DNA from 4 places in the Streptomyces flavovariabilis genome. Region 1 is predicted to be linked to each of the others. Evidence: riboswitches for the same ligand, from Rfam matches in the RefSeq annotation. Region 1 holds a riboswitch; each other region holds the start of a gene.
What was found. Region 1 has a riboswitch for cyclic di-AMP ahead of IO24_RS0112905 (M23 family metallopeptidase). Riboswitches for the same ligand answer to the same signal wherever they lie in the genome.

Region 1 (6,945 bases):
CCGGCGAGGAGTGGCTCCATGTGCTGCGCGGCCGGCTGCGGCTGCGCCTCGGAGACACCACGCACCGGCTCGCGGCCGGCGACAGCGCCCACTTCGACTCGCTCACTCCGCACCGGATCGCCGCCGAGGATCACGACGGCGTCGAGCTGCTCTTCGTCCACACCCTGCTGCAGAGTCCCACGGCCGCCCTGTGCCTGGGCCCCACCCCGGGAGGCGGGTCATGAGGGACATGGAAGAGAAGTTCTCCCGCGGCCTGTGGGTGAGGCTGCTCATCTATCTCGTCCTCGGGCACGTCTTCGCCGCGTTCGTGTACCTGCTGTTCGAGGTCGGCGCGAAATAGCTCCGCCCGGGCGCCTCAGTCGAGGAGCCGCTCGCGCAGCCGTTCCCGGGTCTGCGGGGTGAGCTTCAGCCCCTTCTCCAGGTAGGTGTCGACGCCGCCCCAGGTCTCCTCGATGGTGTCGAAGGCCGCCGTCAGGTACTCGGCGCGCGCGTCGAAGAGGGGGCTGAGCAGCTCCATGACCTCGGGGGAGTAGGCCGAGGCGGCGGAGCTGCTGCGATGCACCTTGTAACGGCGGTGCTTGGCGTTCGACTTCAGGTAGTCGTCGACGATCGCCTCGCGCTCGACGCCCACCGCGAGCAGTGTCACCGCGACGGACAGACCGGCGCGGTCCTTGCCCGCCGCGCAGTGCATCAGCGCGGGGACGCTGTCTTCCGCGAGCGCGTGCAGCACCTGGGAGTGCTCACCCGTGCGGTCCCTGATGATCATGCGGTACGAGGCGATCATCCGGTCCGCGCCCTTGCCGTCGGCGAGGATCGCGCGGAGCTGGTCCAGGTCCCCGTCGCGGACCATCTTCCAGAATTCGGCGCCGTCGGCGGGGTCGCTCAGCGGCAGGTTCACATTGCGCACGCCGGGCAGCGCGACGTCCGGCCCCTCGAGCTTCTGGTCGGCCGCGTTGCGGAAGTCGAAGATCGTGTGCAGGCCCAGGGTGGTCAGGAACGCGGCGTCCTCCCCGGTCACGTGGGCCAGGTGACCGCTGCGGAACAGCACTCCCTGGCGCAGCCGCCGTCCGTCCACGGTCGGAAGTCCGCCCACGTCACGGAAGTTGCGCACTCCGGCCAGCTCGGGCTCGGTCGACGGGACCTGCTGTGTCACGAGGGCTCCTCCCCTTCGGCGCCGCCGGCGCGGCTCGTCGGCGGGCGTCACTCGACGATACGACATGCCTGCCTGGGGCAATGAGTTGTCCACAGGCGTTGCCCGGAGCCCCCGCGGCCCTTGATGATGTTGCCGCCTGGTCGCACCTGGTCGGGCTTGTTCGAATCTGTGAGGGCATGATGCTGGACATCTCCGAAGACGGTCGTACGTGGGTGCTCTCCGGCCCGGCCAGCAGCTACGCCGTCCATGTCACCGAACGGGGCGAGCTGCTGCACCTGCACTGGGGTCCCCGGATCGGCCTCGCCGACGCCGAGGCCCTCGCCGTCCGGCCGCTGCCGGACTACTGGCCCTTCGAGTCCCCGCTCGACGGACGCGAGGAGTACCCGGTCGAGGGCGGCCCCCGTTTCGTCCGCCCCGCCCTGTCCGTGCGCACGGCCGAGCGGCGCGGCACCGAGTGGATCTTCGAGGGGCACGACACCGAGGACGACGAGCTGCGGCTCCGGTTCCGCGACGGCGACCTGGCCGTCACGCTGCACTACCGGATGCGCCCCTCGACGGACGTCGTCGAGCGCTGGGTCACCCTGGACAACCGGGGTCCGGCCGTCGAGCTGCTGCGCGCCGACTCCGCGACCTGGACCCTGCCCGACCGTGACGCCTGGCGGCTGTCCCAGCTGCACGGCCGCTGGGGCGCCGAGTCCCGACTGACGCGCTCTGCCCTCACCCACGGCGAGAAGGTCATCGGCAGCCGCCGCGGCCACACCTCCCACCAGCACCTGCCGTGGGTCGCCCTGGACACCGACGCCACCGAGGAGCACGGCGAGGTCTACGGCTGCGCCCTCGGCTGGTCCGGGTCCTGGCGCATCGCCGTGGCCCAGCTCCCGGACGCGCGCGTGCAGATCACCGGCGGAGCCGGCTACGACGACTCGGGCCTGCTCACGCTGGGCACGGGGGAGTCGTACACGACCCCCCTCTTCGCCGGGCTCTGGAGCGACGGCGGCTTCGGCGGGGCGAGCCGCGCCTGGCACGCCTACCAGCGGGCGTACGTGATCCCGGACGCCGGGCAGGACCGGCCGGTGCTGTTCAACTCCTGGGAGGCCACCGAGTTCGACATCTCCGAGGAGCAGCAGCGGGCGCTCGCCGAGCGGGCCGCCGCCATGGGCGTGGAGCTGTTCGTGGTCGACGACGGCTGGTTCGGGGCGCGCATCAGCGACCGGGCCGGGCTCGGCGACTGGAGCCCCAACCCCGACCGCTTCCCGGGCGGGCTGAAGCCGCTCGCCGATCACGTGCACGGCCTCGGCATGCAGTTCGGGATCTGGGTCGAGCCCGAGATGGTGAACCCGGACAGCGACCTGTACCGCGCACACCCCGACTGGGTGCAGTACCAACCAGGACGAAAGCGGACGGAGTTCCGCAATCAGCTCGTACTGAACCTCGCCCGCGAGGATGTCCGGGAGTACCTGTGGGAGCAGCTCGACGGGCTCCTCGCCGGCGCGCCGATCGACTACGTCAAGTGGGACTTCAACCGCTGCTTCACCGACGCCGGCTGGCCGGACGACCCCTACCCGCAGCGGTTGTGGATCGACCACGTGCGCGGCCTGTACGCCCTGCTGGACCGGCTGCGGGCGGCCCATCCGGGCGTGGCCTTCGAGTCCTGCTCGGGCGGCGGCGGCCGGATCGATCTGGGTGTGCTGAGCCGCACGGACCAGGTGTGGACCTCCGACAACACCGACCCGCTCGACCGGCTCGCCATCCAGCACGGCTTCAGCCAGATCCATCCGGCCCGGGTCATGGCCGCCTGGGTCACCGACAGCCCGAACGCCATGCTCAACCACCGGGCCAGCTCCCTGAAGTTCCGGTTCGTCAGCGCCATGGCCGGGGTGCTCGGGGTCGGCGGCGACCTCACGAAGTGGACGCAGGGGGAGCTCGCCGAGGCGGGGGAGTGGGTGGCTCTCTACAAGGAGATCCGGCCCGTGGTGCAGCGCGGCGACCTGTACCGGCTGCGGCCCCCGGAGGGCGGACCGAGCGCCGTGCAGTACACCCTCGGCGACGAGACCGTCGTCCTCGCCTGGCTCCAGGCGCAGCGCTACGGCGAGCCCGTGCCGGCACTCCGGTTGCGCGCCCTCGACCCGACCGCATCGTACGAATGCCTCGAAACGGGCGAAGTTCACCGAGGGGCCGTGCTGCTTCATCACGGACTGCGGGTCGGCCTGAGCGGGGATCTGGACGCCGCGGTCGTCCGCCTTAAGCGGAAGTAGCCGTTCTGTCCGAATAAAGCGCTTCGGTCGCTAAGGGATAACGTGCCCCGATCGTAAAGGAGATGAGGTCGGGGTGCGTGACCATCGTCATATTCGTGACGATGCGTTGTCGCCATGCTCACGTAATTCCGGCATTGTGCAGGGCCATTGAGGAAAGCGGGAGATCGGTAATCCACGCTCGGTGACGGCGCAGGTGCCGGCGCGTCAAGAAAAACACCGTCACGGGCAACCGCAAGCTTGTCCCATTGCGTCTTGGTCGCTTACGTTCCACACCAATCCGGACGGACGCCTAATCCTGCCGCCGCCCGGAGCCCCACACACTGACCCGACGTACGGCAGGAGCGGGGGACCCACAGGTAAGACGCCTGTTCCGGTTCCCGGAACGGCTTGGGGTTAAGCCGCGCCCCGGCGCGGCCGGGCATCTCCAGCCCGCACCCGACAGCTCACCTCGCAGGCGACGGAGAGGAATTCGCCATGCCCGCGAAGGGTAAGCACCGCCGCCCCAAAACCCAGCGTTTCACCCGCTCCATCGCCGTCGCCGGAACCGGCGGGGCCGCCCTCGCCCTGCCGCTCATGGGGGCCGCCGGCGCCCACGCCGCCACCCCGCAGTCGGCTCCGGAGAAGGCCGCCCAGTCCGCTCCGGCGGCCGAGAAGAAGGCCGCCGAAAAGGCCACCGGTGCCCGCACGTACAGCGTGCGGGCCGGCGACTACCTCGCCAAGATCGCCGACGACCAGAACGTCAGCGGCGGCTGGAAGAAGCTCTACGCGGACAACCGTGACGCCGTCGGCTCCGACCCGTCGCTGATCCACCCGGGCCTCAAGCTGTCGATCGGCAAGAAGGCGGCGAGCGCGCCGAAGCCCTCGGCCCCGTCCGCGCCGAAGGCCTCGGCCCCGAAGCAGTCCGCCGCCGAGTCGGCCCCGAAGGCGGAGACCGCCGCGAAGCCGGCTGCCGCCGCCAAGCCGGCCGCCGAGAGCAACTCCAGTGGCTATGCCCTCCCGGTGGACGGTGCCACCGTCGGCACGCCTTACCGCATGTCCGGCAGCATGTGGTCCAGCGGTTACCACACCGGTGTCGACTTCGTCGTCCCGACCGGCACCTCCCTCAAGGCGGTCGGCGCGGGCACGGTCGTCTCCGCCGGCTGGGGCGGCGCCTACGGCAACCAGGTCGTCATCAAGCTCGACGACGGCCACTACGCCCAGTACGCCCACCTGTCCCAGCTCTCCGTCTCGGCCGGCCAGAGCGTGACCGCCGGGCAGCAGGTCGGCCTGTCGGGCGCGACCGGCAACGTGACCGGACCGCACCTGCACTTCGAGATCCGCACCACGCCGGACTACGGCTCGGACGTGGACCCGGTCGCCTTCCTGCGCTCGCACGGCGTCTCCGTCGGCTGACCGGCCGCACGACCGCCTGCCTGACACGCGACCGAAGGCCGGACCCCGATCCCCGGGTCCGGCCTTCGGTGTGTGCGTGCCGCTGACCGCCCCAAGGGATCGACAGGCGGCGGCAGTTGGGACAGAGTGACCCCGTCCGGAGTGCAAGCGCTTTCCCGAGCCTTCCCGGCGGATCCCGAGGAGTTGTGTCACCGTGCCGACCACCCGCAGAGCCTTCGGAGCCCTGGCCGCCGGGGCCGCCCTGGCGGCCCTCGCCCCCACGTCCGCCGCGCACGCCGCGCCCCGTCACCGCCGCCTCATCGCCCACGACGACTTCTGTCACGGCCTCGGGCAGTGGGTCACCGAACTCCAGGACGGCGGCACCGTCACCGCCTCCCGCGGCATCCTGGAGATCGACGTACCGAGCGGCGCGACCGTGTGGTTCAGGCGGCGGCTCGCAGGGCCGTACCTCCTCGAGTACACCGCCACTCCCGTCTCCGAGGGCGGGGTCAACGACCGGGTCTCGGACCTCAACAACTTCTGGAACGCGACCGACGTCCGCTCCCCGGGTGACCTCTTCGCGACGCCGCGTGGCGGCGCCCTCGACGAGTACGATCACCTCACGACGTACTACGCGGGCTACGGCGCCAACCACAACACCACGACCCGGCTGCGCCGTTACGTCGGCGAGCCCGGCGTCCGCCCGCTGGTCTTCGACTACACCGAGCCGTTGCTGGTCCCGGGCGAGCCGAACCGGGTCCGGATCGTCTCCGACGGCTCGACGGTCCAATGGTGGAACAACGGACGGCTCGTCTTCGACCACACCGATCCGCAGCCCTACACGAGCGGGCACTTCGCCTTCCGGACCGTCTGGAGCCATTTCCGGATCAGTGGATTCCGGGTCTGGCGGCTCACTCCGAAACATCCATGACAAGCGGTGTATTCCGGAGTTGGCGAACACTTTAGGAGTGGCTTATCTCACCGCCCGTCAACCCTTTCCTACGGTCGCGTAGGTCACATTCGAAGGTGAATCATGAGCTGTTGTGGCAGACGATTCGAAGAGTGACAGCAGAGCAGTGATCGGGTCGTACGTGGCGGTGGGGGACAGCTTCACCGAGGGCGTCGGTGATCCCGGCCCCGACGGGGCGTTCGTCGGCTGGGCCGACCGGTTCGCCGTGCTTCTCGCCGACCGCAGGCCCGAGGGCGACTTCCGGTACACCAATCTCGCCGTACGCGGAAGGCTCCTCGACCAGATCGTGGCGGACCAGGTTCCGCGGGCCGTCGACATGGCCCCGGACCTCGTCTCGTTCTGCGCGGGGGGCAACGACATCATCCGGCCCGGCACCGACCCGGACGAAGTGGCCGAGCGCTTCGAGCGGGCCCTGGCCCGGCTCACCGCCGTGTCCGGCACAGTCATGGTGACGACCGGGTTCGACACCCGTGGCGTGCCCGTGCTCAAGCACCTGCGCGGCAAGATCGCCACGTACAACGGACATGTCCGGGCCATCGCCGACCGGTACGGCTGCCCGGTGCTCGACCTGTGGTCCCTGCGCAGTGTGCGGGACCGCAGGGCCTGGGACGCCGACCGGCTGCACCTGTCGCCCGAGGGGCACACGCGCGTGGCGCTCCGCGCGGGCCAGGTCCTCGGCCTCGACGTGCCGGCCGACCCCGAGCAGGAGTGGCCTCCGCTGCCCCCGCGCGGCGCGCTCCACGTGCGGCGGGACAACGTCGCCTGGGCGCGCGAGTTCCTGGTGCCGTGGATCGGGCGCCGGCTGCGCGGGGAGTCGTCGGGCGACCATGTGACGGCCAAGGGGGCGCTGTCGCCGGACGACATCAGGATGCGGATCGCACCGGTGGCGTGAGAGCGGCTCCCGCGCCTGCGGGCCGTGCCGGACACCGGCACGGCCCGCAGGCGTCGCAGCCGTGGCCTCCAGGAGCCGTCGGAAACCCCCTAGGTGGCCAGCCGCTCTTCCTCCAGGCCCAGTTCACGGACGAGCGTTTCCTCCACCCACTCCTGGGCCCGCGCTCGCGGCACCGCCCCGGCGTAGGACGTCAGCTGGACGGCGAGGCCGTCGAGGAGGGCGGTGAGACGGAGGGCCGTGCCCTGTGGGTCCGGACAGCGGAACTCGCCGGCGGCCACGCCCTCCGCGATGACCTCGGCGAGGG
Region 2 (6,945 bases), on a different contig from region 1:
TCTGGGTACGGCTCGTCTTCGTCGGCCTGTTCATGGCCGACGGCCTCGGCGCGCTGCTGTACGCCGCGTTCTGGTTCTTCGTCCCGCTCGGCGTCGGCGGTGTCGAGGCGCAGAGGCCGCCGTCGCCGGTGACCGCGGAGACCTCGCCCGACGGACGCCGCAGACGCGTCGCGCGCAGGCCCGACAAGGGCCAGATCGTGGCCCTGCTCCTCATGGTCGTGGTGGCCATGGTCTTCGTGGGCAATGTGAACCTCAGCGGCGGAGCCAGGGTGTACCTCTGGCCGATGGTGCTCGTCGGCGCGGGCGTCGCCCTGGTCTGGCGGCAGGCGGACAACGCCCGCCGGGCCCGCTGGGCCGAGGTCGGCCGCCGCCGGCGCACGGTCACGCTGCTGCGCTCGGTGGGCGGGGTGCTGCTGGTGACGGCCGGCGTCTCCGGCATCTTCGTCCTGCAGGGTTCCGCGGCCCACCTCGGCTCGGTCCTGCAGGCGGCCCTCGCGGTCCTCGTCGGGACAACGCTGCTCGCCGGGCCGTATCTCGTCCGCATGACGCAGGACCTCTCCGAGGAGCGCCTGATGCGCATCCGTGCCCAGGAGCGCGCGGAGGTCGCCGCCCATGTGCACGACTCGGTGCTGCACACCCTCACGCTGATCCAGCGCAACGCGGAGAACGCGAGCGAGGTCCGCCGCCTGGCCCGCGCCCAGGAGCGCGACCTGCGCACCTGGCTCTACAAGCCCGAGGGCACCGGCAAGGACGAGGCCGACGAACCCGCCACCCTCGCCGACGCCGTCCGGCGCAACGCGGCCGAGGTGGAGGACAAGCACGGTGTGCCCATCGAGGTCGTGGTCGTGGGGGACTGCCCGCTCGACGAGGGGATCGCCGCACAGATGCAGGCCGCGCGCGAAGCAATGGTGAACGCCGCCAAGTACGGTGGCGAGGGCGGCGCCGTACAGGTCTTCGCCGAGGTCGAGGGGAAGACGGTCTTCGTGTCCGTCCGGGACCGCGGCCCCGGCTTCGACCTCGACTCGATACCCGCCGACCGGATGGGTGTCAGGGAATCGATCATCGGCCGTATGGAACGCAACGGCGGCACGGCGCGGCTGCGCGCGGTGCCGGACGGCGGCACGGAGGTCGAGCTGGAGATGGAGAGGGCGGAGAAGACGTCATGAGCGACCCGACCGAGGCGAACGGTACGACGGGACCGGCGGAGGCGGCCGGGCCCGCGGCGTCGGGCGGTGGCCCCGGGCGTCATGCGCGTGTGGTCCTCGTGGACGACCACCGCATGTTCCGTACGGGGGTCCAGGCCGAGATCGGGCAGACCGAGCAGACCGGTGTGGAGGTCGTCGGCGAGGCCGCGGACGTCGACCAGGCGGTCACGGTCATCACCGCGACCCGGCCCGAGGTGGTCCTCCTCGACGTGCACCTGCCGGGTGGGGGCGGCGTCGAAGTGCTGCGGCGCTGCGCCCCGTTGATGGGCGACACCGAGCAGCCGGTCCGCTTCCTCGCGCTGTCCGTGTCGGACGCGGCGGAGGACGTGATCGGCGTGATCCGCGGCGGGGCCCGCGGATACGTCACCAAGACCATCACCGGCACCGACCTGGTGGACTCGATCTTCCGCGTCCAGGAGGGCGACGCGGTGTTCTCCCCGCGGCTGGCCGGGTTCGTCCTGGACGCCTTCGCCTCCACGGACGCGCCGCCGGTCGACGAGGACCTGGACCGCCTGACCCAGCGCGAGCGTGAGGTGCTGCGGCTCATCGCGCGGGGCTACGCGTACAAGGAGATCGCCAAGCAGCTGTACATCTCCGTGAAGACGGTCGAGTCGCATGTCTCGGCGGTTCTGCGCAAGCTCCAGCTCTCCAACCGGCACGAACTGACGCGGTGGGCGACGGCTCGCCGGCTGGTCTGACGGCGGCGCTCACACCACCCGCGTCGCCCCCGCGTACGGCATCTCGTCGAGCGGGGCGACGCGTACCGGCGCCGAGGAGTTCGGCGCGTGGATCATCCGGCCGTTGCCCACGTAGATGCCGACATGGCTGATGCCGGCGTAGAAGAAGACCAGGTCGCCGGGGAGGAGTTCGGAGCGGGAGACGCGGCGGCCCGCGGCGATCTGGGAGTACGTCGTGCGGGGCAGGGAGACGCCGGCGGCGCGGTACGCGGCCTGGACGAGGCCCGAGCAGTCGAAGGCGTTCGGGCCGGTGGCGCCCCAGACGTAGGGACTGCCGAGCTTCTGGTACGCGTAGGCGACGGCGGCGGACGCACGGGAGCTGGGCGCCTGGGACGGGGCGGCGCCGGGGGCCGTCAGGGTGTCCCGCGGGCCCGTCGAGCGGGTGGCGCGGTCCGGTGACACGCCGGGCCGGGAACGTTCCTGCGGGTCCAGCCGGGACAGCAGCTGCCGGGCGGAGCCCAGCTTGCCGGTGATGGTCTTCTTGTGCTGCTTCAGCTCCGTCCGGCGTGACTTCAGGGAGGTCAGCTCGATGTGGGCGGCCCCGCGCAGCTGCTCGATCTCCCGGAGCTGCTCGCGTACGCCCGCGACGGTGGCGTTCTGCCGGTTGCCGGCCCGCTCGACGAACTCGGCGTTCTCCAGGTAGCGGTCGGGATCGTCGGACAGGGCGAGCTGCATCGCGGGGTCGAGGCCGCCGGCGCGGTACTGGGCGGCGGCGACCGAACCCAGGGCGTCACGGGCGGAGTTGAGCCGCTCTTCCTTGCGTGCCGCCTGGTCCTGGAGGTCCTTCAGCCGCTGCCCGGCCGCTTCGGCCTTCTCCTTCGCGCCGTTGTACTTCTCGGTGGCGGCCTCAGCCTCCTGGTACAGCTTGTCCACCTTGGCCTTGACCTGGCCGGGGGTGAGCTGTGGTTCGGCGTGTCCGGTTCCGTCGAAGCCCGTCGCCGTCGCCGCGCCCGCGAGGGCGATCGTGGCGGCCGTACGGGCCTTGCCGCCACCCGTCGAGCGCTGTCGGGGCTTGCGGTGCGCTGCCACCTGGAGGCCACGTCCTTTCCTCGACCGCCGACCGGTGCGTGCGGCCGCCGGGGGAGCGGACGGGCGGCCTGCGCGTCCGGCGACGGCCCGCACCGGGGGGAGCGGATCGCCGCCGGACTTTTCGGCGGTGGTGTCCGACTGCCGCCCCTGGCCCGGGCGGCGGTGGGGAGCCGGGCACCTGGTGGAGGACGCTAAACCTCGCCGTGGCGGGCCGGTGGCAGGTGTGCGGAAGTGTCTGGAGAGGACCGGCGGTGACCGTATGCGACCGTGGTCCCGCACCGGCGCCGTCGACTTCACTCAGCGTGATGACCGATGCGCCGAACCCTGGGCGAGTGACCGTGATCGGGTGCTATGGGGCGCATATATGCATCACCGGGCCGGTGTCGGGTGGCCTCGGAGCCGCTGATTAGGCTCCGGCCTCATGGACGTACTCATCCACCTCTTCGTCGGCCTTCACATCATCGGCATCGCCGCGCTCCTGGGCGGCTTCCTCACCCAGATGAAGGCGATGGGCGAGGGTACCGCCCGCTACACCCCCGCGATGCTGCACGGCGCGCTCACGATGCTGGTCACCGGCGTGATCCTGATCGGTCTCAACCAGGCCGGCGACCAGTCGGTGAACAACATCAAGATCGGGGTGAAGCTGGCGCTGCTGATCGTGATCCTCGGCCTGGTCTATGTGAAACGGGACGACGAGAAGGTGGACAAGGGCCTCTTCGGCCTGGTCGGTCTGCTGACCACGGCGAACATCTTCATCGCCGTGCTCTGGACCTGACCCGGGGGCGCCCGGCGCCGGCCCGGGCCGAGGCGAGGGCCCAGGCGGTGCACCCGAGCCAGGCGGCCACCGCGATCCACAGCAGCGCCTGCCCGGCGACGTCGAGCCAGCGGGCGTCCAGGGCGTCGGCCACCGCCAGGGCGGCCGCGGCCGTCACGGCCGCGGCGAACACGGTCGCCCAGCGCCGCACGTCGTAGTGGTGCCGGGGCCAGAAGAGCTCGGCGAGGAGCAGGGCGACGCAGGCGATCAGCGCGAGCACGAGCAGCGTGACGGTGGTCGTGCGCAGGGCGCCGGTGTTCTCCTCGTTCCACAGATACAGGCGTGCGCTGTCGGCGCTGAGGAGTTTCGCCCCGGCCAGTGACGAGACGGCGAGGGCGCCGGCCGCGAGCCAGTGGTCGCCGCGGCCCTCCTCCACCTGCCGGGGCTGGAAGCGGAACAGGGCGAAGCCGTAGAGCGCGAGGCCCAGCCAGAACAGCACCAGGGCCGCGTGGGCGAGCCAGGCCGCCGCCTCGGCCGCGGCGAGCGTGGCGCCGAGCACGGCGAGCCCCTGGGTGGCCACACAGCGCAGGAACACCGTTCCGCGCCGCCCCCTGTCCTCCACGGTGAGCAGCACCGCCCAGAGCAGCAGGGCGAGAGCCAGCAGCGCCCCGGCGAGGGAGTGCCGGCCGGCCGCGGAGAAGCCGGTGCCGAGGACGGCGGCCGCCGCCACGGTGGTGAGCGCGGCCGGCGTCTCCGCCCGCCATCCGCCGGGCGCCCGCCGGGCGAGGCCCGCGGCCGCCGCCGGCCAGGCCGCGCAGGCCGGGACGAGAGCGATGCGGGAGAGGACCTCGTGGCCCGCCGAGTCGAGACCGACCGACACGATGCCGGTCGCCAGCGCATAGGTCGCCCACCAGGCGGCAAACGGAGAGGGACCGGACATAGCGCCGATGCTAGAGAGCGCCGCACGCGTTACGAGAGGGGCACGCGCGCGTGCCCCTCAAAATCGCAACGAGACCGCTCAGGCCGGGCGTACCACGCTGTGGATCGCCGACTCGCCGTCGTAGTAGATCGACTCCTCGCGCACATACGTGCCGGGCTTCGGGGCGTGGATCATCATGCCGTTGCCGATGTAGACCCCGACGTGGGTGACATCGTCGTAGAAGAAGACCAGGTCACCGGGCTGGGCCTGGGAGAGCGGGACCGTGGTGCCCGCGTTCACCTGGTCGTAGGTCGTGCGCGGCAGGGTGACGCCCGCGGCCTTCCAGGCGGCCTGGGTGAGGCCCGAGCAGTCGTAGGAGCCGGGGCCGACGGCGCCCCACACGTACGGCTTGCCGATCTGGGCGCGGGCGAAGGCGAGCGCCTTCTCGGCCTTGGTGGCGTACGAGGAGTCGGCCGGGGGCGTCGAGGAGGACGAGCCGGTGCCGGACGACCCCGACGACGATGATCCGCTGTCCTGCTGCCGGGCGGCCTCGTCCTGCGCCCGCTGCTGCGCGGCCTGCTGCCGGGCCAGCTCGTCGGCCTTGCGGGCGGCCTCCTCCCGCTTCTCCTTCTCGATCGCCGCGAGCCGGGCCTTCTCCTCGGCGGTCAGCTTCGACATCAGCTCGCGCGCGTCGGCGAGCTTGCGCTGGACGGTGGCCTTCGCCGTCTTCAGGTCGCCCTGCGAGTCGGTGAGCGTCTCGAGGCTCTCGGTGGCCTCCTGGCGCTTCTCCATCGTCTCGGACTGCTGCGTGACGTAGTCGTCGACCGCGACCTTCTGACGGCCCGTCATCCGGTCCATCAACTGGGTCTGGTCGAAGTAGTCCTGCGGGGTGTCGGCGAGCAGGAACGTCGCCGTGTCCGGGGCGGCGACGCCGGTGCGGTACTGGGCGGAGGCGAAGGAACCCAGCTGCTCGCGCGCCTCGTTGAGCTTCTGGGTGCGCTGGGCGACGTCGTCGAGGAGGGCGTCGGCGCGCTTGCGCTGCTTCGCGGTCTTCTCCTTGGCCGCGTTGTACTTGTCGGTCGCCGACTCGGCCTGGCGGTACAGGTCGTCGACCTTCTTCTCGACTTCCTCCAGGCTGGGCTTGTCGTCGGCCTCGGGGGCGGCGTTGGCCGACTGGGACAGCAGGGCCACGGACGTGAGGGCCGCCGTTGCGAGGGCGGGGGTCCGTATGCCTGCCACGCGCGTACCCGTAGGACGCGACTTGCGGTGCGACGCCAAGGGAGGCGACTCCTTCCATGTTCCGCCTACCGGGTTAGCTGTCGGGTTCGGGCGGGTGGTTCGGAAGGTTTGCCCTACGGCCTTCTCCGCGCAGGGAGTCGGGCCGATTCACCCCAGGTTCACGGTTGGGTCCCCGGCTCCGGCTGCCGCTGCGGCACGCCGGACTCGGCGGAGGCCGCGCGGCCCGGCGACGTTCGCCGGTGGGGGTCATGCGGCCTGGTCGCACCGTAGCCAATTCGTGTGGCCTCTGTGAAGGTTGATGGGTGATATGCCCGATACATTTTCGTGACCTTGCTCATGAGCATTGCAGAGGGTGAACAATCGAGGGGGGTTGGTCCTGGAAGATGCATGAATGCGGGGGCTGTAGCAGGGCGTGATCAGGTGGTCATGGACGGCGACAATGCGCCGCCCGGCGGGCGGCGTGATCCCTGGCGCGGGGCGATGTTCTCAGGGCGGCGGCGGGCTGTCAGTGGGGCGCCCTAGACTCGGAGAGCGATGAGCAGCCTCTTTGACGACAGCTTCCTGGCGAACCTCCAGGCCCAGCGGGGCCCCGCGGACGAGCCCCCGCCGCCACCCGAGGACGAGCACGTACCGGAGCCGATTCCGGACGATCTGTTCGGCGGGAAGTTCGACGCGCCCCCGGACCGGGACGCCTACTACCGGGACGGCGCCCCGCGCCCGGTGGTGGACACCGCCGCCCTCCTGCAGGGGCTGAACGACAACCAGCGCGCCGCCGTCGTCCACTCCGGCTCCCCGCTGCTCATCGTGGCCGGCGCCGGCTCCGGCAAGACCCGGGTGCTCACGCACCGCATCGCCCACCTCCTCGCCGAGCGGGACGTGCACCCGGGCCAGATCCTCGCGATCACCTTCACCAACAAGGCCGCCGGCGAGATGAAGGAGCGCGTCGAGCAGCTCGTGGGCCCGCGCGCCAACGCCATGTGGGTCATGACGTTCCACAGTGCGTGCGTGCGCATCCTCCGCCGGGAGAGCAAGAAGCTCGGCTTCACGTCCTCCTTCTCGATC
Region 3 (6,945 bases), on a different contig from region 1:
GGCTCGCCAAGGGGCTGAACCTGATCGCCGACGCCCTGAGGGCGCCCGCGTTCGCCGACAGCGAGGTCGAGCGGCTGGTGAACAACCGCCTCGACGAGATCCCGCACGAGCTGGCCAACCCCTCCCGCCGCGCCGCCAAGGAGCTCTCCAAGGAGCTGTTCCCGACGGGCTCGCGCATGTCGCGGCCCCGGCAGGGCAGTGAGGAGACGGTCGCCACGATCGACTCCGCGGCCGTACGCGGCTTCTACGAGAAGCACGTCCGCCCCGCCACGGCCACCGCCGTGGTCGTCGGCGACCTCACCGGCATCGACCTCGACGCCCTGCTCGGGGACACGCTGGGTGCCTGGACGGGCTCCTCGGCCGAGCCGCGCCCCGTGCCGCCGGTGACCGCCGACGACACCGGCCGGGTCGTCATCGTGGACCGCCCCGGCGCCGTCCAGACGCAGCTGCTGATCGGCCGGGTCGGCCCGGACCGGCACGACCGCGTGTGGCCCGCCCAGGTGCTCGGCACGTACTGCCTCGGCGGCACCCTCACCTCCCGCCTGGACCGCGTCCTGCGTGAGGAGAAGGGCTACACCTACGGCGTGCGGGCGTTCGGCCAGGTCCTCAGGTCCACCCCGGACGGCACGGGTGCCGCCATGCTCGCCATCAGCGGTTCCGTCGACACGCCCAATACCGGCCCCGCCCTGCAGGACCTCTGGACGGTGCTGCGCACCCTCGCGGCCGAGGGGCTGACCGAAGCCGAACGGGACGTCGCCGTGCAGAACCTGGTGGGCGTGGCCCCGCTGAAGTACGAGACGGCGGCGGCCGTCGCGAGCACGCTGGCCGACCAGGTCGAGCAGCACCTGCCCGACGACTACCAGGCCACGCTGTACCGGCAGCTCGCCGCGACCGGAACCGTGGAGGCCACCGCCGCGGCCGTGAGCGCCTTCCCGGTGGACCGTCTGGTGACCGTCCTCGTCGGTGACGCGGCGCAGATCAAGGCGCCTGTCGAGGCTCTGGGCATCGGCGAAGTCACCGTCGTCGCCGCCGAGTAGCGGCACGCGCGCGCAGGGGCCCTGGTTGTCTTCTGAGGCACCAGGGCCCCTTTATGCCCGAATCGATACGGATGTTGCCTGTCTGCCCTGTGGGATGCGCTACAAAAGCCGGGATCCGTTTGGGAATTGAAAGTGGCGCCGCTTAGCGTCATCCGGGCTGTTCGTCAGGCAGTGCGCCGCACCCGCGGCACCGGACAGTCATCGCCGAGTCCCCGTACGGCGCGAGCCAGGGGAGCCGGGGACCCACCGCAGTCCCTGGGGTGAATCGGACGCCCGCGCGAGCCGCGAGGGAGTCCGTAGGAGACCTTCCTGCTCCGAACCCGTCAGCTAACCCGGTAGGCGAGAAGGAAGGAAAGGACCAGCCACCACATGGCGTTCACTCGCGCCACCGGGAAGCACCGTCGTCCCAGCAGGATCCAGCGCGGCACCGCCCGTGCGGCGGGCGTCGCGGCCCTCGCCACCACCGGCGTGATCGGCACCGTGGCGGCCCCTGCGGCCTTCGCCGCCGAGCCCGGCGCCGAGCAGACGGGCCTCACTCCGGTCGTCACCATGGGCGACACCGCGGCCCAGCAGATCGACGCCCAAGCCGTCGCGCAGCAGCAGGCCGCCGAGGAGGCCGCCGCCAAGCGGAAGGCCGAGGAGGCCGCCCGCAAGCGCGCCGCGGAGCTGGCCGAGAGGGCCAAGGAGGCGGCCGAGAAGGCCCGCGAGGCCAAGGAGCGCGCCGCCCGCGAGGCCGAGCGCAAGCGTCTCAACACCTTCGTGTCCCCGATCTCCGGCTCGTACGTCTCCACCGGTTACAAGGCCGGCAGCGGCCTGTGGTCCTCCGGCAGCCACACCGGTGTCGACTTCCACGCCGCCACCGGCACCTCTGTCCACGCGGTCGGCGCGGGCACCGTCGTCGAGGCCGGCTGGGGCGGCTCCTACGGCAATCAGATCGTGATCAAGATGAACGACGGGACGTACACCCAGTACGGCCACCTGTCCTCCACCAGCGTCTCGGTGGGCCAGCAGGTCACCCCCGGCCAGCAGATCGGCCTGTCCGGCGCGACCGGCAACGTCACCGGGCCGCACCTGCACTTCGAGGCCCGCACGAGCCCCGAGTACGGCTCGGACATCGACCCGGTCGCCTACCTCCGCTCGCACGGCGTCAACCTCTGACCGGAACCCCTCCGCTCTCCCCGCAGCCCCGTCTCCCCGAGCCGGGGCTTTCGGTGTTTACGGCGGCAGGCTGTCCAAAAAATATCCATGGATTCCCGCCTGCCGTCGGAAATTCCGGCTCATTGCAATAGAGTCACGGAACACGCGCCGCTCGTCGGCGTTTCACGGGGATTAAGCGGAGGTCGGTCATGCGTATTCCCGCGCACTCGGTGTGCACGGCCATCCGGGACGACATCGTCGCCGGTGCCCACCCGCGTGGCAGTCGGCTCACCGAAGAACTCCTCGCGCGCCGCTACGGCGTCTCGCGGGTCCCTGTCCGGGAGGCCCTGCGCACACTGGAGGCCGAGGGCTTCGTGGTGACCCGGCGGCATGCGGGCGCGTGTGTGGCCGAACCCACCGAGCAGGAGGCCGCCGACCTGCTGGAGATGCGCATGCTGCTGGAGCCGCTCGGAGCGGCCCGCGCCGCCCAGCGCCGCACCGAGTCGCATCTGAAGGTGCTGCGCGGCCTGGTCCGGCTGGGCCAGGAGCGGGCCCGCCGGGGGAACAGCGAGGACCTGCGCTCTCTCGGCGGCTGGTTCCACGAGACGCTCGCCCAGGCCTCCGGCAGTCCCGCGCTGACCTCGGTGCTCACCCAGCTCCGACACAAGATCGCGTGGATGTACGCCGTGGACGCGCCGGTCAGTCCGGTGGAGTCCTGGACGGAGCACGGCGCGATCGTGGACGCGGTGGCGCGCGGGGACAGTGAGCGAGCGCGGGCGGTCACGGCGATGCACACCGAGCGCGCGACGGGCGCGCACCGTCTGCGTCTCGGCTCCGCCGGGGAGCGCGCCGACCGTGTGAGGAACTCGCAACATCCCGTAAACACGGCGGGCCTGCGGCATTAACACGGCAGCCGTATACAAAGGGAGCGACTAATTCCCGGGTGCCTGTTTTCGATGCCCGGAATTTCCGCTGTCCGGAATCGGGAAATTCCCGTCCTGTGCCGACCGGGAATGGCGAAGGGCCCGCCCGGTGAATTCGGACGAGCCCTTCGCTGTGCGCCGGTCGGGCGCTCGGGAAATCAGACGGTCTCGGGCAGTTCCTCGAGACCCTCGGAGACCAGCTTCGCCAGCCGGTCCAGGGCGGCGTCCGCGCCCTCGGCGTCGGAGGCGAGGACGATCTCCTCGCCACCCTGGGCGCCGAGGCCCAGGACGGCCAGCATCGAGGCCGCGTTGACGGGGTTGCCGTCTGCCTTGGCGATCGTCACCGGGACGCCTGCGGCCGTGGCGGCTCGGACGAAGATGGAGGCGGGGCGGGCGTGGAGACCCTCGGCCCAGCCGACGTTGACGCGGCGCTCAGCCATGTGTTGCTGCCCTTCGGTGTTCAGGGTTGTCTAGACCAGTTTCCCATATCGTGAAGCTGCGCCGGGAGCAGTCCTCGAAGACCACCCCGGGGTGCCGTCGGATCGCGGCCTCGACCCGACTGACGCCCTCCACAGACTGCCTCGCGCCGTTGTCAGGCGCTAGCCGTACTCTGGGGCCCATGCAGACCTCGCCGGACCGGCACGAGTATCCCGCCCACTGGGAAGCCGACGTGGTGCTGCGCGACGGGGGTACCGCGCGCATCCGGCCCATCACCGTTGATGACGCCGATCGCCTGGTCAGCTTCTACGAGCAGGTCTCCGACGAGTCGAAGTACTACCGCTTCTTCGCGCCGTACCCTCGCCTGTCCGCCAAGGACGTCCACCGCTTCACGCACCACGACTTTGTGGACCGGGTGGGACTCGCGGCCACGGTCGGCGGCGAGTTCATCGCCACCGTACGCTACGACCGGATCGGCGCCGACGGAACGCCCGCGTCCGCACCCGCCGACGAGGCCGAGGTCGCCTTCCTCGTGCAGGACGCACATCAGGGCCGTGGGGTCGCCTCCGCCCTGCTCGAACACATCGGCGCCGTCGCCCGCGAGCGCGGCATCCGCCGCTTCGCCGCCGAGGTGCTGCCCGCCAACAACAAGATGATCAAGGTGTTCACGGACGCCGGCTACACCCAGAAGCGCAGCTTCGAGGACGGCGTGGTCCGTCTGGAGTTCGACCTCGAACCCACCGACCGTTCCCTCGCCGTGCAGTACGCGCGCGAACACCGCGCCGAGGCGCGCTCCGTGCAGCGGCTGCTCGCCCCCGGCTCGGTCGCGGTCGTCGGCGCCGGGCGCACACCCGGCGGCGTGGGCCGCAGCGTCCTCGGCAACATCCGGGACGCCGGCTACAGCGGCCGTCTGTACGCCGTGAACAAAGCCCTTCCCGAGGGGCAGAAGGAGCTCGACGGGGTGCCCGCGCACCGCTCCGTGCGGGACATCGACGGCCCGGTCGACCTCGCGGTCGTCGCCGTGCCGGCCGAGCACGTCCCCGAGGTCGTCACCGAGTGCGGCGAACACGGCGTGCAGGGGCTCGTCGTGGTCTCCGCGGGGTACGCCGAGAGCGGCCCCGAGGGACGCGAACGCCAGCGCGCCCTCGTGCGGCACGCACGCACGTACGGCATGCGCATCATCGGTCCCAACGCCTTCGGCATCATCAACACCTCCCCGCGAGTACGGCTCAACGCCTCTCTCGCCCCCGAGGTGCCGCGCCCGGGCCGGATCGGCCTGTTCGCCCAGTCCGGCGCCATCGGCATCGCCCTGCTGTCCCGGCTGCACCGGCGCGGCGGCGGCGTCACGGGTGTGACCGGCGTCTCCACCTTCGTCTCCTCCGGCAACCGCGCCGACGTCTCCGGCAACGATGTCCTGCAGTACTGGTACGAGGACCCCGACACCGACGTCGTCCTCATGTACCTGGAGTCCATCGGCAACCCCCGTAAGTTCACCCGTCTCGCCCGCCGGACCGCCGCCGCGAAGCCCCTGGTCGTCGTCCAGGGCGCGCGGCACGGCGCCGCTCCCCAGGGGCACGCCGTACGGGCGACCCGGCTGCCGCACGCGACCGTGTCGGCGCTGCTGAGGCAGGCCGGCGTCATCCGCGTCGACACCATCACCGAGCTGGTGGACGCGGGCCTGCTGCTCGACCGCCAGCCCCTGCCCGCCGGCCCCCGGGTCGCGATCCTGGGCAACTCGGAGTCGCTCGGCCTGCTCACCTACGACGCGTGCCTCGCCGAGGGGCTGAGGCCGCACCCCCCGCAGGATCTGACCACCGCGGCCTCCGCGGCCGACTTCCACGCCGCCCTGTCCCGCGCGCTGGCCGACGACCGGTGCGACGCCGTCGTCGTCACCGCCATACCGGCGGTGGGGGAGGGCTCGGTCGGCGACGCCGCCCTCGCGCAGGCCCTGCGCTCGGCCTCGGCCGCCGCCCCGGCCAAGCCGGTCCTGGTGGTCCACGTGGAGCTCGGCGGCCTGGCGGAGGCCCTGTCGGCGGCGGCGAGCACGGCACCGCAGGCCGCAGCGGGCACCCCGTCGCAGACCGCCCCCGGTCCGGCACCCGTCGAAGAACGCCTCCCCACGACCGAGGCCCCGGAGGGCGCCCGCCTCATCCCCGCCTACCCCGCCGCCGAGCGCGCCGTCCGCGCCCTCGGCCAGGCCGTCACCTACGCGCAGTGGCGGCGCGACGCCTCCGACCCCGGCAAGGTGCCCGAGTACGAGGACATCGACGAGAAGGGCGCCGCCGCGCTGATCGACGGCCTGCTCACGCGCGGGCAGGGACTCACGCTCGGCACGGACGACACCTGCGACCTCCTCGGCCACTACGGCGTCCAGGTCCACCGCGCCCTGCCCGCCCCGACCCCCGACGCCGCCGCCGAAGCCGCCCGCACCCTCGGCTACCCCGTGGCCCTCAAGGCCACCGCCCCGCACCTCAGGCACCGTGCCGACCTGGGCGGTGTCCGCCTCGACCTCGCCGGCGAAGACCAACTGCGCCAGGCGTACGCCGAGTTGACCGAGCAGTTCGGCGCGCCGGAGGAGCTGCGCCCCGTGGTGCAGCGGATGGCGCCGCGCGGCGTGGACGTCGTCGTACGGGCCGTCATCGACCCCGCGGCCGGAGCCGTGCTCTCCTTCGGGCTCGCCGGCGCCGCCTCGCAGCTGCTCGGGGACACGGCGCACCGGCTCATCCCGGTCACCGACCGGGAGGCGACCTCGCTGGTGCGCTCGATCCGCACCGCCCCCCTGCTGTTCGGCTGGCGCGGCTCCGCACCGGCCGACACCCGCGCCCTGGAGGAACTGCTGCTGCGGGTGTCCCGGCTGGTCGACGACCACCCCGAGGTCGTCGCGGTCACCCTGGAACCGGTCGTCGTCGCCTCGCACGGCCTGAGCGTCCTCGGCGCCTCCGTCCGCCTCGCACCCCCGCCCGCGCGCGACGACCTCGGCCCGCGGACCCTCCCCGCCTACTGACAGGGGGCGAGCTGTCCCTCGCAGTCAGTGGTCCCCCGTAGGATGGACCTCATGGCCAAGACCAGTACGACGACCCAGGGGCTGCGGGCGGCGATCGAGCGCAGCGGCTACTACCCGGCCCTCGTGGCCGAGGCGGTGGAAGCCGCCGTGGGCGGCGAGCCCATGCGGTCGTTCCTGGTCCACCAGGAGACGACGTTCGACCAGAACGAGGTGCGGCGGCACGTGACGGTGCTCGTCCTCACGGACAACCGCTTCATCGTCAGCCACACCGACGAACAGGCCGCCGACAGCACCTCCCCGACGCCGTACGCCACGACGTCGACGGAGTCCGTGAAGATCGGCCGCATCTCGTCGATCGTGGTCAGCCGCGTGGTCGCCAACCCCGAGTCGTACAAGCCGGGAACCC
Region 4 (6,945 bases), on a different contig from region 1:
CCCGCCAGGTCTCCCGGTGGTGGTGCCACACCAGGGCGTACGGCGTGTAGCGCAGCCGGTGGCCCTGGGCCAGGACGCGCACGAAGCCGTAGAGGTCGTCACCGCCCCGGGCGGCCGTCCCGGCGCCGGTGGCCGGGTCGAAACCGCCGACGGAACGCAGCACCGCCGTCCGGAACGCCATGTTCGCGCCCGAGCCGAACCGCCCGGCCGTGAACGGGAACAGCGGCTCGTCGCCCGGCGGACACGCCGGGTCGTACGTCCTTGGAGTGAAGCCTTTCGCGAAACCGCCGTGGCTCTCCAGCAGCACCTGGGCCGGGGTGGTCAGCCGCGCGGGCAGGATCAGCCCGGTGCTGCACCCGAGCCCGGCGTCGGCGGCGAAGGGCGCGCTCAGCTCGGTCAGCCAGCGCGGATCGGCGACCACGTCGTCGTCGGTGAAGGCGACCACCTCGCCGCGTACGGCGTCCAGCCCCGTGTTGTGCGCGCCTGCGAGCCCCGGAACAGGCTCACAGACGTACCGCACGCGCTCGGCGTACTTCCGCTCGATCAGCTCCCGCGTCCCGTTCGTGACGGGCGCGTTGTCCACGACGACGATCTCGAACCGCGGATGGTCCTGCGCCAGCAGCGAGTCCAGCGCCCGGGCCAGCTGCCCGGCCCGCTCCCGGGTCGCGACGACGACACTCGTGAACGGCGTCACTCCGGGTTCGCCGGAGACGGCCGGCCCGCACTCCGCCCGCGCCCGCCGGGCCAGCACGGCCCTGGGATCCGCTCCCCGCGGCACCCGCCCGAGCAGCGTGCCCACGGGCCTGCCGCCCTTCCTGACCAGCACGAACACCTCACCGTGCGTCACGGGCGGGCTCCCCGGGCCAGGTCTGAGCACCGCCGCGTCACCGTCGAGGTCCAGTTCGGCGACCTGCACCACCCCGATGTCCAGGAACCGCCGTATCTCCTCCTGCGCACGCGCCGAACGGGCCATGCGCCCACCCCCCTTGTGTGTCAGGTACGGCGCAGCCGTGCCGCGCCCTTCAGCGTCCGCGCGGCCAGCGACGCGAGCCGCGGCCTGCCGCGGACGAAGCTGTGCGCGCGACGCGCCGGCTCGCGGCTCAGCCAGTGCAGCGCGGCGCCGGCCCCCGGCCGGGTCACCGCGCCCTCGTACACGGGCAGTTCGCCCGTCTTCAGCGCGTCCTTGTACTCGGCCGCGCCCCGCCCCAGGTCGAGCATGCCGATGCCGTCGGCGGCAGCCGCCTCGGCCATGCGCAGGTGCAGCACCAGACCCGGCGAGAACTTGGCGAACTCCGGGTCGTAGGCCGGGAACCAGCAGGCCAGCACCGAGGCCGAACGCAGCCCGAAGTGCGCGGCGACGGGCCGCTCCCCGGCGTACAGCGCGGACAGCGTGCCGCTGCACTCCGGCGCCCGGGTGCGGGCCAGCTGCCCGACGAGCCGGGTGATCCACTCCTGGGCGAACCGGTCCCGGCGGCCGGTCCTGCGGTACTGCGCGGACTTCCACTCCATGAGCGTGCGCAGCGCGGCCGGATCGCGTTCGTCGAACACGAACCGCAGCTCGCCGGCCTGCCGGCCCAGCTTGCGCCCCTTGGCCAGGGTGGACTTCAGGAACTTCGGCGACTGCGCGCGCAGCACCGACTCGTACGTCTCGTAGCCCTTCTCCACGTCGATGACGTAGGTGGCGTGCTCCTCGGCGGCGTACCGGACGAACAGCCGCTGCTCGGCCTCCAGGTTGTCGAAGGCGAAGCTCGACACCGAGCAGGCCTTCAGCAGTTCGCCCGTCTCCAGGTCCAGGCCCGGCCGCAGGATCGCGCCCTGCGCGTCCGAGACGCCGAGCCCGATCGCCCGGCCCTGCCCCAACGGGCCCCGCTCATAGGGCAGGAAGCCGGCCGGTTCCGTCCCCTCGTACACCACGGCGACCCGGGCCCCCGGCCTGACCCGGCCGACGGCTTCGGTGAACTCCGGCTCCATGAAGGGGTTGCGTGGTGTCTCGGAGGCCGCGCGCAGTGCACGCCAGCGCTCCCTCTCCCCTTCGCCGAGCTCCCCGGGCCCAGCCACGCGAATGCGCCCACTGCTCAACCTGACCCCCCGATCAAGTCCCCCCTGGACACTTGGAAGGTACCGCTCGATGCGCCCCCACGGGTAGGTAGCGGAGCATGTTGTTGCCAACCGGTGCAGAGGCCTTCAACCGGGCAATCGGCGTCCGTGGTGCGATGAAACGAAGGGGCGCACTGTCCGTATTCTCTGATCATGGCCGCACCCATCGCATATTCACTCATCGCCACCGATCTGGACGGGACGCTGCTGCGCGGCGACGACACCCTCTCCGACCGGTCTCTCGCCGCGCTCGCGCGGGTGGCGGACGCCGGTGCCCAGCACCTCGTGGTGACGGGCCGGCCGGCGCCGAGAGTGCGGCCGCTCCTGGACGACCTCGGATGCACGGGGCTCGCGGTGTGCGGGCAGGGCGCGCAGGTGTACGACGCCGGCGCGGACCGGCTGCTGTGGTCCATCACGCTGGACAGGGAGCTGGCCGAGACCGCCCTCGGCAAGATCGAGGCCGAGGTGGGGCAGGTGTACGCGGCGGTCGACCAGGACGGGGTCGACGGGCTCACGCTGATCGAGCCGGGCTATCTGATGCCGCACCCGACCCTGCCCGCCGTCCGGGTCGACCGGCGCGACGAGCTGTGGGGCGAGCCCATCAGCAAGGTGCTGCTGCGGCATCCCCATCTGTCGGACGACGAGTTGGCGGCGACGGCCCGCTCGGTGGTCGGCTCACTGGCGACGGTGACGATGTCGGGGCCCGGCACGGTCGAGCTCCAGCCGTGCGGGATCACCAAGGCGACGGGCCTGGCACTGGCCGCCGAGCATCTGGGGCTGCGGCCGGCGGACACCATCGCCTTCGGCGACATGCCCAACGACATCCCGATGTTCGACTGGGCCGGCCACGGCGTCGCGATGGCCAACGCCCATCCCGAACTCAAGGCCGTGGCCGACGAGGTCACCCTGTCGAACGAGGACGACGGCATCGCCGTCGTCCTCGAGCGACTGCTGGGCGGGACGGCTCAGTACGGGCCGTTGACGTTGTCGATCGAGCCGTAGCGGTCGGCCGCGTAGTTGCAGGCCGCGGTGATGTTGGCGACGGGGTCGTACGGGTCCCACGACGTGCCGTCCACGTGGTAGGCCTGGAAGGTCGGGTCGATGGTCTGGAGGAGGCCCTTGGACGGGGTGCCCTTGGCGGCGTTGGAGTCCCAGTTGTTGATCGCCTGGGGGTTGCCGGACGACTCGCGCATGATGTTGCGGTGGATGCCGTCGTAGGACCCGGGGATCCCCTTCTGCGCCATGATGTCCAGCGCCTCGCGGATCCACCCGTCCAGGTTGTCGGCGTAGGTCTTCGCGGAGGCCTGGGTGGCCTGGGCGACACCGCCGGCGGGCTTGGCGGGGGCGGACGACTTGGTCGCCGTCTTCTTCGCGGCGTCCGTCTTGGTGGCCTTCACCGTCAGCTTCAGACCCGGGTGGATGAGCTTCGGGTCGTCGCCGACGGCGGCGCGGTTGTCCTTGTAGAGCTGCTTCCAGCCGCCCGGGACGTCGTACTTGTCCGCGATGCGGGCGAGCGAGTCGCCCTTGGTCACGGTGTACGTCAGGGGCTTGGCGGGCTGGGCCGCCTGCGGCACGGACTGTGCGGCGGCGGGGGCGCTCTGGGGCTCGGCGGCGCTCGCGTGGGTGGCGCCGAGGAGCGGAAGGGTGAGTGCGGCTCCGCCGGTTCCGGCGGCGATGAAGCCTCGGGTCAGCGGGTTGGTTCTGGGGCGACGGTGCTTGCCTCGTCCGGCCATGGCGATGTTCCTCTCCGGCGCCTGCGAGGTGAGCTGTCGGGTTCGGGCCGGGAGGTGCCCGGCCGCGTACGGCGCTGTGTGCCGTGCGCGGCTTCACCCCGAGCCGTGCCGCTGTGCGGACCGGCGACTTACCTGGGTCCCCCGCTCCTGCCCTGCGTGAGTGAGTCGGTTCCGGTGGGGTGTCCGGGCGGCGGCAGGATTAGGCGTCCGCCGGACAGGCCCGGAACGTATGCGAGAGCACATGTCGGGAACAAGCACCTCAGTCACATATCGCGCGGTTGACCTTGGTCGGGGGTGTTTGGGTCGCTTGATCCTTTGCGGGAGCCAAGGCTCAACTGGCGTGAGTGGGAAGGCGGTAGGGGCCGTGGTGGAGGTGGGGTGGAAAAGGGGGGTAAGTGATTCAACTCACTGATCACGAGTCCATAGGGCAATTTCCACCAAGAGGAATTCGCTGATCTATCACGGCAAATCGTGCATACTTCGCTAGATTTGTGTAAGTCGATAAATATCTGTTCTTATGGGTTGATCGAAAACATAACGGTCGTGATCGGATACCGCCCGGCCTGTAACCACGGGCGCTGGCGGTGATCGAAACGTGACCGGATACGCTGACTCGAGTGAGGGCAGCGACCTATCGACAATCCGCATAATCACCGGCAGACACAGCAGACAGGAGACCCCTCGTGACCGACGTCGGGCCGTTCGGGCTGAGCGTGCGGGACCAGGCTCTGGAAGCCGATGTCCAGGCCGGAATGGCGGCTGTCGAGGAAGGCTTGCTCGAGGCCACCAAGAGCGAGGTGCCCTTCATCACGGAGGCCGCCCAGCACCTGGTGCGGGCCGGCGGCAAGCGGTTCCGCCCGCTGCTCGTGATGCTCTCCGCCCAGTTCGGTGACCGGTACGCACCCGGGATCGTGCCGTCGGCCGTCGTCGTGGAGCTGACCCACCTCGCCACGCTGTACCACGACGACGTGATGGACGAGGCCGCCGTGCGCCGCGGCGTCGCGAGCGCGAACGCCCGCTGGGGCAACTCCGTCGCGGTCCTCACCGGCGACTTCCTCTTCGCCCGCGCCTCGCACATCCTGGCCGACCTCGGCCCGGAGGCCGTTCGGGTGCAGGCCGAGGCGTTCGAGCGGCTGGTGACCGGCCAGATCCTGGAGACGGCCGGACCGCAGGACGGCCGCGACCCCGTCGGGCACTACCTGGACGTGCTGGGCGGCAAGACCGGCTCGCTGGTCGCCGTGTCGTGCCGGTTCGGCGCGATGATGTCCGGCGCCGACGAGACGGTCGTACACGTCCTGACCCAGTACGGCGAGCGGCTCGGCGTCGCCTTCCAGCTCGCGGACGACGTCCTGGACATCGCCTCCGACTCCCACGAGTCCGGCAAGACCCCCGGCACCGACCTGCGCGAGGGCATCTCCACGCTGCCTGTGCTGCGGCTGCGCGAGCGGGCGGCCCGGCTCGGGCTCGCCGAGGACATCGCCCTGTGCGAGCTGCTCGACTCCGACCTCACCGACGACGAACGGCACGCCGAGGCCCTGCGCCTGCTGCGCGCCCACCCGGCACTGGAGCAGGCCCGGCGGGACACCGTCCGCTACGCCCAGGACGCCCGTTCGGCGCTGGCGCCCCTGCCGGAGTGCACCGCGAAGACGGCGCTCCTGGAGCTGTGCGACGCGGTGGTGCACCGGGCCGGCTAGCACCTCTTTCCCGTCCGACCCCTACGGGTCGGGGGAGAAGCCGCCCTTCCATGTCATACCCCAGCAGTACATGGAGTTGAGTCCGGGGTCTGACGTATCTCCCTGGCCGATTTGGTCAGATGGACACCACGGAAAACACCACTCCTCACCTGTTCGGGTGAGAATGGCGGCTCAGGGACGAGTGCGTGCACGGCACGGACAGCCGCCGCCGACCATGGAGGTAGGGCACACATGGCACCGTACGCATCCGACGACAGCACGACCGCCGGAGAGGTCGACGAGCAGCGCTCCGGGCGGCGCACAGCCGCACGGTACATCGTCCCGGTCACGGTGATCGGGGTGGCGGCCGCGACGATCGGGCTGGTCCCCGCACTCGCCGACTCCGGCGACCCCGACCTCCCGAAGATCACCGCACAGCAGCTCATCGAGAAGATGGCCAAGTCCGACGTCGAGCAGCTCTCCGGCACGGTGAAGATCAGCACCGACCTCGGCCTGCCGAACCTCGGCGGCCTGGAATCCGGCCTGCTGTCCGGCGCCGCGGGCCAGGGCGAGGGCGGCTCCTCCGCCGACCCGACGGCCAAGCTCACCGAACTGGCCTCCGGCACGCACACCCTGCGCGTCGCCGCCGACGGCCCGGACCGGCAGAAGCTGTCCCTGCTGGAGAACGCCGCCGAGTACAGCCTCATCCACAACGGCAAGGACGTCTGGGGCTACGACAGCAAGTCCAACGAGGTCTACCACGGCACCTCCTCCGAGAGCCCGGAGCGCGGGAAGGACCAGCAGCCGCCGACCATGCCGAAGGACTTCGCCGAGGAGGCCCTGAAGGCGGTCGACGACACGACGTCCGTGACCGTGGACGGCACCGCCCAGGTCGCCGGCCGGGACGCCTACAAGCTGGTCGTCAAGCCGAAGCAGTCCGGCTCGACGGTCGGTGCGATCACGGTGGCCGTGGACGCGAAGACCGGCATGCCGCTGAAGTTCACGCTGACCCCGGCGAGCGGCGGCGCGGCCGTCGTCGACGCGGGCTTCACGAAGGTCAGCTTCGCCAGGCCGGCCGCCTCGACCTTCGACTTCACCCCGCCCAAGGGTGCGAAGGTCACCGAGGAGAAGGACGCCCACAAGGCCTCGGGCGAGACTCCGCGCAAGGCACCCGGCAAGGCCTTCGACTTGGGTGAGGCGCCGGGCCACGCTCCGAAGGGCGGCGAGGACTCCGGCAAGGGCCTCGCCGGCCTCGACGGAATGAAGACCATCGGCGAGGGCTGGAACGCCATAGCCACCTTCGACACCGGCGGCGAGGGCGTACCCTCCGGCGGGACCGGCGGTGACCTCGGCGGCTTCATGGACTCGCTCGGCGACAAGGTCCACGGCAAGTTCGGCTCGGGCACGGTCTTCTCGACCCGCCTGGTCAACGCCCTCATCAC

Region 2: another riboswitch for cyclic di-AMP. It lies ahead of IO24_RS0107040 (C40 family peptidase); the one in region 1 lies ahead of IO24_RS0112905 (M23 family metallopeptidase).
Region 3: another riboswitch for cyclic di-AMP. It lies ahead of IO24_RS0111765 (M23 family metallopeptidase); the one in region 1 lies ahead of IO24_RS0112905 (M23 family metallopeptidase).
Region 4: another riboswitch for cyclic di-AMP. It lies ahead of IO24_RS0130325 (transglycosylase SLT domain-containing protein); the one in region 1 lies ahead of IO24_RS0112905 (M23 family metallopeptidase).

The regions. Positions count from the first base shown of each region.
Region 1 is NZ_JNXD01000006.1:152,371-159,315, forward strand. Features, by position in the region: gene IO24_RS0112885 (helix-turn-helix domain-containing protein) at 1-224, shown strand, start outside; gene IO24_RS40600 (DUF6126 family protein) at 221-340, shown strand; gene IO24_RS0112895 (tyrosine-protein phosphatase) at 356-1,153, opposite strand; gene IO24_RS0112900 (alpha-galactosidase) at 1,333-3,408, shown strand; cyclic di-AMP (ydaO/yuaA leader) riboswitch at 3,724-3,878, shown strand; gene IO24_RS0112905 (M23 family metallopeptidase) at 3,883-4,800, shown strand; gene IO24_RS0112910 (DUF6250 domain-containing protein) at 4,994-5,710, shown strand; gene IO24_RS0112915 (SGNH/GDSL hydrolase family protein) at 5,856-6,641, shown strand; gene IO24_RS0112920 (TetR/AcrR family transcriptional regulator) at 6,731-6,945, opposite strand, start outside.
Region 2 is NZ_JNXD01000002.1:447,922-454,866, reverse strand. Features, by position in the region: gene IO24_RS0107065 (ATP-binding protein) at 1-1,166, shown strand, start outside; gene IO24_RS0107060 (LuxR C-terminal-related transcriptional regulator) at 1,163-1,903, shown strand; gene IO24_RS0107055 (C40 family peptidase) at 1,913-2,971, opposite strand; gene IO24_RS0107050 (membrane protein) at 3,393-3,746, shown strand; gene IO24_RS0107045 (SLAC1 family transporter) at 3,724-4,665, opposite strand; gene IO24_RS0107040 (C40 family peptidase) at 4,744-5,922, opposite strand; cyclic di-AMP (ydaO/yuaA leader) riboswitch at 5,931-6,103, opposite strand; gene pcrA (DNA helicase PcrA) at 6,418-6,945, shown strand, end outside.
Region 3 is NZ_JNXD01000005.1:225,980-232,924, reverse strand. Features, by position in the region: gene IO24_RS0111770 (M16 family metallopeptidase) at 1-1,037, shown strand, start outside; cyclic di-AMP (ydaO/yuaA leader) riboswitch at 1,230-1,393, shown strand; gene IO24_RS0111765 (M23 family metallopeptidase) at 1,407-2,195, shown strand; gene IO24_RS0111760 (GntR family transcriptional regulator) at 2,384-3,079, shown strand; gene IO24_RS0111755 (HPr family phosphocarrier protein) at 3,256-3,537, opposite strand; gene IO24_RS0111750 (bifunctional acetate--CoA ligase family protein/GNAT family N-acetyltransferase) at 3,717-6,539, shown strand; gene IO24_RS0111745 (DUF5998 family protein) at 6,582-6,945, shown strand, end outside.
Region 4 is NZ_JNXD01000020.1:172,283-179,227, forward strand. Features, by position in the region: gene IO24_RS0130310 (glycosyltransferase family 2 protein) at 1-973, opposite strand, end outside; gene IO24_RS0130315 (GNAT family N-acetyltransferase) at 994-2,064, opposite strand; gene IO24_RS0130320 (Cof-type HAD-IIB family hydrolase) at 2,251-3,099, shown strand; gene IO24_RS0130325 (transglycosylase SLT domain-containing protein) at 3,063-3,830, opposite strand; cyclic di-AMP (ydaO/yuaA leader) riboswitch at 3,834-4,003, opposite strand; gene IO24_RS0130330 (polyprenyl synthetase family protein) at 4,514-5,524, shown strand; gene IO24_RS0130335 (LolA family protein) at 5,756-6,945, shown strand, end outside.